3 regions of the Heyndrickxia sp. FSL K6-6286 genome follow, and region 1 is predicted to be linked to each of the others. Evidence: a T-box and tRNA genes for the amino acid it is inferred to sense, from the RefSeq annotation. Region 1 holds a T-box; the other regions hold tRNA genes.
The links. A T-box is a leader RNA that pairs with one kind of tRNA and senses whether it is charged. The one in region 1 lies ahead of pheS (phenylalanine--tRNA ligase subunit alpha), so its partner is inferred to be a tRNA-Phe.
Positions count from the first base shown of each region.

Region 2: it has a tRNA-Phe gene. The T-box ahead of pheS (phenylalanine--tRNA ligase subunit alpha) is inferred to sense a tRNA for this amino acid. The anticodon was not compared.
Region 3: it has a tRNA-Phe gene. The T-box ahead of pheS (phenylalanine--tRNA ligase subunit alpha) is inferred to sense a tRNA for this amino acid. The anticodon was not compared.

Region 1 is NZ_CP152029.1:1,695,925-1,699,171, reverse strand. Features, by position in the region: gene pheT (phenylalanine--tRNA ligase subunit beta) at 1-264, opposite strand, end outside; gene pheS (phenylalanine--tRNA ligase subunit alpha) at 284-1,321, opposite strand; T-box leader at 1,412-1,640, opposite strand; gene MHI39_RS08560 (RNA methyltransferase) at 1,696-2,451, opposite strand; gene sspI (small acid-soluble spore protein SspI) at 2,567-2,776, shown strand; gene MHI39_RS08550 (M42 family metallopeptidase) at 2,863-3,247, opposite strand, start outside.
Region 2 is NZ_CP152029.1:1,496,976-1,500,222, forward strand. Features, by position in the region: tRNA gene MHI39_RS07430 (tRNA-Lys) at 145-220, shown strand; tRNA gene MHI39_RS07435 (tRNA-Leu) at 281-362, shown strand; tRNA gene MHI39_RS07440 (tRNA-Gly) at 378-452, shown strand; tRNA gene MHI39_RS07445 (tRNA-Leu) at 463-548, shown strand; tRNA gene MHI39_RS07450 (tRNA-Arg) at 559-635, shown strand; tRNA gene MHI39_RS07455 (tRNA-Pro) at 640-716, shown strand; tRNA gene MHI39_RS07460 (tRNA-Ala) at 727-802, shown strand; tRNA gene MHI39_RS07465 (tRNA-Met) at 827-903, shown strand; tRNA gene MHI39_RS07470 (tRNA-Ile) at 908-984, shown strand; tRNA gene MHI39_RS07475 (tRNA-Ser) at 994-1,086, shown strand; tRNA gene MHI39_RS07480 (tRNA-Met) at 1,256-1,329, shown strand; tRNA gene MHI39_RS07485 (tRNA-Asp) at 1,359-1,435, shown strand; tRNA gene MHI39_RS07490 (tRNA-Phe) at 1,592-1,667, shown strand; tRNA gene MHI39_RS07495 (tRNA-Gly) at 1,801-1,874, shown strand; tRNA gene MHI39_RS07500 (tRNA-Ile) at 1,885-1,961, shown strand; tRNA gene MHI39_RS07505 (tRNA-Asn) at 1,980-2,054, shown strand; tRNA gene MHI39_RS07510 (tRNA-Ser) at 2,062-2,149, shown strand; tRNA gene MHI39_RS07515 (tRNA-Glu) at 2,157-2,228, shown strand; gene MHI39_RS07520 (1,4-dihydroxy-2-naphthoate polyprenyltransferase) at 2,740-3,247, opposite strand, start outside.
Region 3 is NZ_CP152029.1:848,893-852,139, reverse strand. Features, by position in the region: gene MHI39_RS04500 (FAD-binding dehydrogenase) at 1-228, opposite strand, end outside; tRNA gene MHI39_RS04495 (tRNA-Arg) at 498-571, opposite strand; tRNA gene MHI39_RS04490 (tRNA-Asn) at 577-651, opposite strand; tRNA gene MHI39_RS04485 (tRNA-Ile) at 672-745, opposite strand; tRNA gene MHI39_RS04480 (tRNA-Gly) at 756-829, opposite strand; tRNA gene MHI39_RS04475 (tRNA-Cys) at 841-914, opposite strand; tRNA gene MHI39_RS04470 (tRNA-Gln) at 924-998, opposite strand; tRNA gene MHI39_RS04465 (tRNA-His) at 1,017-1,092, opposite strand; tRNA gene MHI39_RS04460 (tRNA-Phe) at 1,100-1,175, opposite strand; tRNA gene MHI39_RS04455 (tRNA-Asp) at 1,245-1,321, opposite strand; tRNA gene MHI39_RS04450 (tRNA-Ser) at 1,344-1,436, opposite strand; tRNA gene MHI39_RS04445 (tRNA-Ala) at 1,442-1,514, opposite strand; tRNA gene MHI39_RS04440 (tRNA-Arg) at 1,535-1,611, opposite strand; tRNA gene MHI39_RS04435 (tRNA-Leu) at 1,696-1,781, opposite strand; tRNA gene MHI39_RS04430 (tRNA-Gly) at 1,791-1,865, opposite strand; tRNA gene MHI39_RS04425 (tRNA-Lys) at 1,906-1,978, opposite strand; tRNA gene MHI39_RS04420 (tRNA-Thr) at 2,152-2,227, opposite strand; tRNA gene MHI39_RS04415 (tRNA-Val) at 2,383-2,458, opposite strand; tRNA gene MHI39_RS04410 (tRNA-Glu) at 2,479-2,553, opposite strand; rRNA gene rrf (5S ribosomal RNA) at 2,613-2,729, opposite strand; rRNA gene MHI39_RS04400 (23S ribosomal RNA) at 2,799-3,247, opposite strand, start outside.

The DNA of each region.
Region 1 (3,247 bases):
CCCCTTCGCTACGTTCTTCGCTCCACAAATGATTTGTACAGGCGCTTCCCCACCTAGATCCACTAAACATTTGTTCAATTTATCAGCATTTGGATGTTTTTCACATTCCATTACGTAGCCAACAACGACACCTTTAATTGAAGAAGCTTTATGTTCTACTCCTTCTACCTCAATACCACTTCTAGTAATCTTTTCTGCTAATTCTTCAGCGGAAATATCTTTTAAATCAATATATTCCTTTAACCATTTATATGAAACAAACATGTTTTTTCCTCCCTACCTTTTATTCATGTGTGGAAAATTGTTTTAAGAATCGAGTATCATTGGTGTACATATGACGAATATCATCTATACCATATTTTAGCATTGCAATTCTCTCTGCTCCGATCCCGAAAGCAAAACCGGTATATTTATTTGCATCAAATCCTGCCATTTGTAGAACATTAGGATGAACCATCCCTGCTCCAAGCATTTCAATCCAGCCTGTTTTTTTACAAACATTACAGCCTTTTCCCCCACATGAGAAACAAGAGACATCTACCTCTACTGAAGGTTCAGTAAATGGGAAGAAACTTGGACGTAAGCGAATTTCACGCTCTTCACCAAACATTTTTTTCGCAAATAATTCTAATGTTCCCTTTAAATCACCCATTGTTATGTTTTCATCAACCACAAGTCCTTCGATTTGCATAAATTGATGAGAATGGGTTGCATCATCATTATCACGACGATAGACTTTACCTGGGCAAATAATTTTCACTGGCCCTTTGCCTTCATGCTTTTCCATTGTTCTCGCTTGGACTGGTGATGTATGTGTACGAAGAAGAAGATCTTCCGTAATATAAAAAGAATCTTGCATATCTCGAGCAGGATGCCCTTTTGGTAAATTTAATGCCTCAAAATTATAGTAATCCTTTTCCACTTCAGGTCCTTCGGCAATTTTATAACCCATGCCAATAAAGAAATCTTCTATTTCCTCGACTACCCTTGTTAATGGATGATGATTTCCACTCTTGACAGGACGTCCAGGCAAGGTGATATCAATTGTCTCCGCGGCTAATTGTTTTTCAACTGCTTCCTTCTCTAATGATGTGTGCTTTGCTTCAATCTTTTGACTAATGGATTCCCTCACCTCATTTGCAAGAGCTCCCATTTTTGGACGTTCATCAGCAGATAACTGTCCCATTCCTCTTAAAACCTCTGTTATCGGTCCTTTTTTACCTAAATATGCAACACGAATTTCATTTAATATTTTCAAGTCTTCAGCTTGTTCAATTTTCGCTAATGCTTCCGTTTGCAAATCTTTTAATTTTTGCTCCATTATTTTACCTCCTCTTAATGATGAGCTGACAAAAAAGCCTACATAGACTTTTTACCCGCTCATAAAAAAACATAAAAAAACCTCATCCTACAAAGGGACGAGGTTATCATCGCGGTACCACCCTAATTAGCATCTTTTTCATGCTCATCTTCATTTCATAACGGCTTTTCACCGAGGCATCTTTACGTTATTAGCAACGGTCCCGATGCTGACTCCAGGGGTGAACTTCACTTAATTTTTCCATAAAAATGCTCTCAGTCAAAGGCATTTTCTCCCTTAATGGTGACATTAAGTTACTTTTCCCTTTCAGTGTCTTTTATTTTATGCAATTGTTTATATTATAGTATTTTATGGAATGAATATCAAATTTTATTTTAAACCTTTAAATAATACATTAATATGCCAGCAGCTACGGCTACGTTTAATGATTCTGCTTGCCCAATGATAGGGATATATAAATTATTCTTCGTTAGGCTAAGTAAATCAATAGACACACCATTTCCTTCATTGCCAACCAATAAAGCGAATTCAGAACTAGGTTCTACTTGTTTGTAAGATACTCCATTTTCCAATGATGTTCCATACACTGGTATTTGGTTTTGATTAAATTTTTGAATCCAATCCTCAAGCCTTCCAAAAAGAACAGGAATATGAAAATGACTTCCTTGAGCAGAACGTAGAACTTTAGGATTGAATAAGTCCACAGTCCCTTCACCTAAAATAACAGCATCCATTCCTGCTGCGTCAGCAGTTCGGATGATTGTCCCTAAATTTCCTGGATCCTGGACGGCATCGATTAATAAAAAGGATTTTCCCTTTAATGTTTGAAAGCTCGGTTGCTTCATCTTACATATTGCAAATACACCTTGTGTTGTTTCAGTATCTGATATTGCCTTACTAATTTCCGAAGTAATTTTAGTTAATGGTAATTGCTGGATATCCCAAGTTGCTGGAATCTCAACATCTTCACTTAATATAATTTCAATAATATTTTTTTTATCTTTTAAAGCCTCTTCAACAAGATGAAATCCTTCTACTAAATAGGTCTGTGTTTTTTCACGCTCTTTTTTAGTTAATAATTTTTTCCATTGCTTTACTTGTTGATTTTTTATTGACTCAATAAACTTCACCTTCTGTACTCCCTTTCCATTTCTCAATATCTCATTATAACCTAATATTTATACATATAACATTGGTTTAAGTGACATCCTAACAATGATTAATTTGAAAAAAGGAGTGTATTACATGAATTTAAATCTCCGTAATGCAATCATTCATAATGTTTCTGGTAACAATCAGGAACAACTTAAGGATACCATTGTGGATGCAATTCAAAGAGGCGAGGAAAAAATGCTTCCAGGCTTAGGAGTATTATTTGAAGTCATTTGGAATCATGCAGATGACCAAGAAAAGCATATGATGCTAGAAACATTAGAAGAAGGATTGAAGGGGTAAACTTCAAAATAAAGGACTGTCATATGACAGTCCTTTATTTATATAAAAAAATTCAGTTTCCTATAAGGTCAAAACACTTAAGGATCTTATTCAAATGTTAATTTATTTACTGTTTCACGGTCTAAGCGTTTGATCACCTCAGTAATGAGCTTCACAGCATTTTCATAGTCATCTCGATGCAACATAGCTGCATGAGAATGAATATAACGTGTAGCAATTGTAATTGCAAGTGATGGTACACCATTAGCTGTTAAGTGGATAGATCCCGCGTCTGTTCCTCCACCAGCAATTGAATCAAATTGATATGGAATATCTAATTCTTCAGCAACCCCTACAACTAAATCTCGTAAGCCTTTATGGGAGACCATTGAAGCATCATAAAGAATAATTTGTGGTCCTTTCCCCATTTTACTTAAAGCTTCTTTTTCAGTAATTCCTGGTGTATCTCCAGCAATTCCTACATCAACACCA
Region 2 (3,247 bases), 200 kb from region 1:
TGGTAGAGCACGATCGAGTACGCTACGAAGAGTAACATCAGCGTACCAATCGAGATACAGCTTGAATAATCTTGCTGAGATTGGGACGTCGTAGATGCATTTATATTCGAAGTACATGCTTATACTATTAATTATATTCATAAAGAGCCATTAGCTCAGTTGGTAGAGCATCTGACTTTTAATCAGAGGGTCGAAGGTTCGAGTCCTTCATGGCTCACCATTGTTTTTTGTAACGAAAAATTACTTATCTTTTTGTTAAACGAAAAACATTTTTCATAACGCGGGTGTGGCGGAATTGGCAGACGCACCAGACTTAGGATCTGGCGCCGCAAGGCGTGGGGGTTCGACTCCCTTCACCCGCATTATAAAATAAAGTTGCGGAAGTAGTTCAGTGGTAGAACACCACCTTGCCAAGGTGGGGGTCGCGGGTTCGAATCCCGTCTTCCGCTCCAAACAACCCTTGCCGGGGTGGCGGAACTGGCAGACGCACAGGACTTAAAATCCTGCGGTAGGTGACTACCGTACCGGTTCGATTCCGGTCCTCGGCATATAAATCATGCGCCCGTAGCTCAATTGGATAGAGCGTTTGACTACGGATCAAAAGGTTAGGGGTTCGACTCCTCTCGGGCGCGCCATGAACGGGAAGTAGCTCAGCTTGGTAGAGCACATGGTTTGGGACCATGGGGTCGCAGGTTCGAATCCTGTCTTCCCGACCATTATACAATTGGGGCCTTAGCTCAGCTGGGAGAGCGCCTGCTTTGCACGCAGGAGGTCAGCGGTTCGATCCCGCTAGGCTCCACCAATATCTAAAATTAAAATTTACTATGGCGGCGTAGCTCAGCTGGCTAGAGCGTACGGTTCATACCCGTGAGGTCGTGGGTTCGATCCCCTCCGCCGCTACCATAGAGGACCTTTAGCTCAGCTGGTTAGAGCAGACGGCTCATAACCGTCCGGTCGTAGGTTCGAGTCCTACAAGGTCCACCATATATAATTGGAGGAATACCCAAGTCTGGCTGAAGGGATCGGTCTTGAAAACCGACAGGCGGGTTACACCGCGCGGGGGTTCGAATCCCTCTTCCTCCGCCATAACTATTTCTTTAAAAGATTTTTAATAATATCGTCACTGGGTGGAGCAACGAGCGTTACTTCATCGAACAACTACGAGTTGTACCGATTGAGCTGCTACTAGAGTAAGCATACTGAAATCGGGACAGTTGATGAAAAGATTGGATTAGAATATTTTTAATAATATCGTCGCGGGGTGGAGCAGTCTGGTAGCTCGTCGGGCTCATAACCCGAAGGTCGCAGGTTCAAATCCTGCCTCCGCAATCATTTTCAAGTAAACTTGAAAGAAATTTGGTCCGGTAGTTCAGTTGGTTAGAATGCCTGCCTGTCACGCAGGAGGTCGCGGGTTCGAGTCCCGTCCGGACCGCCATTTTATAATTTGGCTCGGTAGCTCAGTCGGTAGAGCACGTCCGAATAGGCTACAAAGCGATACATCAGCGTACCAATTGAGCCACAGCTTGAATAAGCTTTCTGAAATTGGGACGATGGCGAACACAATTTTATATAGAAAATAGATATTATATTTGGCTCGGTAGCTCAGTCGGTAGAGCAATGGACTGAAAATCCATGTGTCGGCGGTTCGATTCCGTCCCGAGCCACCATTTTATGTTTAAGTGGCTAATAACTACATGTAATCCAATGTTTAGTTGAACATGACGGCTATTCCGAAGTGGTTAAAAATTGGATTGTGGCTCAGACATTTGTGAGGTCGATTCCGATTAGTGGCCCCATCATGCGGGTGTAGTTTAGTGGTAAAACTACAGCCTTCCAAGCTGTTGTCGTGGGTTCGATTCCCATCACCCGCTCCATAATTTTTGTGGGCCTATAGCTCAGCTGGTTAGAGCGCACGCCTGATAAGCGTGAGGTCGATGGTTCGAGTCCATTTAGGCCCACCATAATGATAATTTACTTGTTCCGCAGTAGCTCAGTGGTAGAGCTATCGGCTGTTAACCGATCGGTCGTAGGTTCGAATCCTACCTGCGGAGCCATATAATTGGAGAAGTACTCAAGTGGCTGAAGAGGCGCCCCTGCTAAGGGTGTAGGTCGGGTAACCGGCGCGAGGGTTCAAATCCCTCCTTCTCCGTATTGTCGGCCCGTTGGTCAAGCGGTTAAGACACCGCCCTTTCACGGCGGTAACACGGGTTCGAATCCCGTACGGGTCATTCATTATTAAGAAAAAAGGTAGTTTAAAAGATTTCTAAAATAGAAACTTTTAAACTACCTTTTTTTGTCTAGAGGTAATATTGGTTCTATACTATATGATGTAGGGATTTACACAATTTTAAGACATAAAAAATGCTCGTAATCATTATGTGAGTTTTCAAGAAACCAGTATCAACTATACATAATAAATTCTAACATGATATTACTTGATTATAAAAAAGTATAGGAGAATAATCAAAGTCCATCTCAACAGGCTTATAAAAATCCTTTTTTTCCTGTCTGTCAAAAGCCCATGGGTATACGTATAGCCTTAACAAAAGTGAAATGATTTGAACAATTGGTAGAGACTGTTGAATCAACTGAACGAAAGCGTTGAGCAAAAACTATTATCTTCTTAGAATAAAAGAAAAAGGGGAGAAGTAAAAATAACTTCTCCCCACATTTAGCATTGAATCTCATTTTAATGTTATGTTGCTATAAGGAATAGCAACATATGAAATCTGTTTTTCACTACTTGATAAGAAATGAAATGAAAAGCCCAATTGTTACTAGTAAACCAAAGAAAGTATTTGTTTGAGCTGTTGCTTTCATCGCAGGAACCATTTGAATAGGTTCTGTCTTTCCAATGAAGCCTCTTACTGCTTTAATAGGCATTGGAAGGCTTAAAAGTGTAATGAGAGTCCATGGTGTGACGATCTGCATTAGCACTAAAACAATTAACCATAGATATGAGACTATAAACATGGTAGCAAGTAATGTAATTGCATTTTTTCTTCCTATTAGAATAGCAACTGTTTTCCGTCCATTTTCCTTATCTCCATCTAAATCACGAATGTTATTGGATAACATAATTGCTCCTACTAAAATGAATATAGGAATAGAGATAAGAATGCTATCTGTCGTAATATTACCGGTTTGAATAAAATAAGAAATTAGTATAATAACAATCCCCATAAAGAACCCTGAAATAATTTCTCCAAAAGGGGTATATGCAATTGGTAAGGGTCCTCCAGTATAA
Region 3 (3,247 bases), 850 kb from region 1:
ACCTAACCAATCCTGCCATGCTAATTCTTTTGAATCCTTAATACCCAGCCTTCGCTGTTCAGGAGAATCAACTAGAAATAGACCTCCAAATGACCACCAAGCTTGCCCCCCAAATGATGCTTCTGGTTCCTGATCAAGTAACAGGACCTTTTTTCCCGTATCTGCAATCTCTGCAGTTGCCACCAATCCTGAAAGTCCAGCCCCAACAACAATAACATCGAATTCCATAGATACTCCTCCACTCCATTCCACTTTATTTGAATCTACCATATAGTTGAATATTCTGAAATTTATTTTGTTAATTTTTTTTCTATAAAATATTTGAACTAGTAAAGAATTGTAAGTAGACAACCAAAATAGAACAGAAATACAGAAGTACCTCATCATTAAAGAAAAACAGTACATTGAATAACTGATTGTTTACTTATACTGAGATTAGGAATAACATATTGAAGAAAATAAAAAAAGCTCATTCTTTAAAGAATGAGCTTTCTATACGCGCCTTAGAGGATTCGAACCTCTGACCCACAGCTTAGAAGGCTGTTGCTCTATCCTGCTGAGCTAAAGGCGCATGAATGGCTCCGCAGGTAGGATTCGAACCTACGACCGATCGGTTAACAGCCGATAGCTCTACCACTGAGCTACTGCGGAATATGTAAATAAAAAAATAGTGGGCCTAAATGGACTCGAACCATCGACCTCACGCTTATCAGGCGTGCGCTCTAACCAGCTGAGCTATAGGCCCTTTATGTATTTGGAGCGGGTGATGAGAATCGAACTCACGACAACAGCTTGGAAGGCTGTAGTTTTACCACTAAACTACACCCGCATCTTTATTATTGGAGGCAGCAACCGGATTTGAACCGGTGATAAAGGTTTTGCAGACCTCTGCCTTACCACTTGGCTATGCTGCCTTAAAAAGATGGCTGGGCTAGCTGGATTCGAACCAACGAGTGACGGAGTCAAAGTCCGTTGCCTTACCACTTGGCTATAGCCCAATAAAATAGTCATTATAATGGGGCGGATGATGGGAATCGAACCCACGAATGTCGGAACCACAATCCGATGCGTTAACCACTTCGCCACATCCGCCATAAAATGGTGGCTCGGGACGGAATCGAACCGCCGACACATGGATTTTCAGTCCATTGCTCTACCGACTGAGCTACCGAGCCATATATTATATCTTTATCTATATAATATTTTATATTCGCCATCTTTATCAACTTTTGTTTTAGTATAAATGGCGGTCCGGACGGGACTCGAACCCGCGACCTCCTGCGTGACAGGCAGGCATTCTAACCAACTGAACTACCGGACCATTTATTATTAACATAAATTAATGGCGGAGGAAGAGGGATTCGAACCCCCGCGCGGTGTAACCCGCCTGTCGGTTTTCAAGACCGATCCCTTCAGCCAGACTTGGGTATTCCTCCGAAAGTGGAGCCTAGCGGGATCGAACCGCTGACCTCCTGCGTGCAAAGCAGGCGCTCTCCCAGCTGAGCTAAGGCCCCATATAATGTTTGGTTTTAAATGGCGCGCCCGAGAGGAGTCGAACCCCTAACCTTTTGATCCGTAGTCAAACGCTCTATCCAATTGAGCTACGGGCGCATACATTATATCGTAAGATATTTTATGGAAGGATCTTTTGCTTTGCAAAAATCCTTAAATCTTTTACTTCGTAAAAATTTCTAGTGCCGAGGACCGGAATCGAACCGGTACGGTAGTCACCTACCGCAGGATTTTAAGTCCTGTGCGTCTGCCAGTTCCGCCACCCCGGCAAGGGTATTTGGAGCGGAAGACGGGATTCGAACCCGCGACCCCCACCTTGGCAAGGTGGTGTTCTACCACTGAACTACTTCCGCAAAAAGTACCTTTGTTAATTCAAAACCTTGCGAATATAAATGAGCCATGAAGGACTCGAACCTTCGACCCTCTGATTAAAAGTCAGATGCTCTACCAACTGAGCTAATGGCTCGTAATGAATATAATTAATAGTGTAAGCATGTACTTCAAATATAAATGCATCTACGACGTCCCAATCTCAGCAAGATTATTCAAGCTGTATCTCGATTGGTACGCTGATGTTACTCTTCGTAGCGTACTCGATCGTGCTCTACCAACTGAGCTAATGGCTCGTAATGACCTGAGTGGTGCCGGCCAGAGGACTTGAACCCCCAACCTACTGATTACAAGTCAGTTGCTCTACCAATTGAGCTAGGCCGGCATTTATAAATATTATCCCCTAACAGAGGTTTAGGTGCTATGGTCGTCCAGCTTTCAGTTTGCTTATTCAAGCAGCAGCTCAAGCCGTACGCTGATGTATTTCAAAGTCGTTTATTCGGTCGTGCTCTACCAATTGAGCTAGGCCGTTATTATATATGGTGGAGGATGACGGGATCGAACCGCCGACCCCCTGCTTGTAAGGCAGGTGCTCTCCCAGCTGAGCTAATCCTCCAATATGTATAATATATAAAATGGTGACCCGTACGGGATTCGAACCCGTGTTACCGCCGTGAAAGGGCGGTGTCTTAACCGCTTGACCAACGGGCCACATAGGAATATTTTGTTAATATAGTGAAGCAAAATAATAGCCCCACCTTAGGGGCGTAGCCTGGCAACGTCCTACTCTTGCAGGGGGAGAGCCCCCAACTACCATCGGCGCTAAGAAGCTTAACTTCCGTGTTCGGGATGGGAACGGGTGTGACCTTCTTGCCATAATTACCAGACTATATGTTGTTAAGGGTTTATTCCCTCAAAACTAGATATATAAAGAAGTGTAATAACCTTAAATCTATTTGGTTAAGTCTTCGATCTATTAGTATTCGTCAGCTCCATGTGTCGCCACACTTCCACCTCGAACCTATCAACCTGATCATCTTTCAGGGATCTTATTTAGATAAACTAAGGGAAATCTCATCTTGAGGGGGGCTTCATGCTTAGATGCTTTCAGCACTTATCCCTTCCGCACATAGCTACCCAGCGATGCCTTTGGCAAGACAACTGGTACACCAGCGGTGCGTCCATCCCGGTCCTCTCGTACTAAGGACAGCTCCTCTCAAATTTCCTACGCCCACGACGGATAGGGACCGAACTGTCTCACGACGTTCTGAACCCAGCTCGCGTACCGCTTTAATGGGCGAACAGCCCAACCCTTGGGACCGACTACAGCCCCAGGATGCGATGAGCCGACATCGAGGTGCCAAACCTCCCCGTCGATGTGGACTCTTGGGGGAGATAAGCCTGT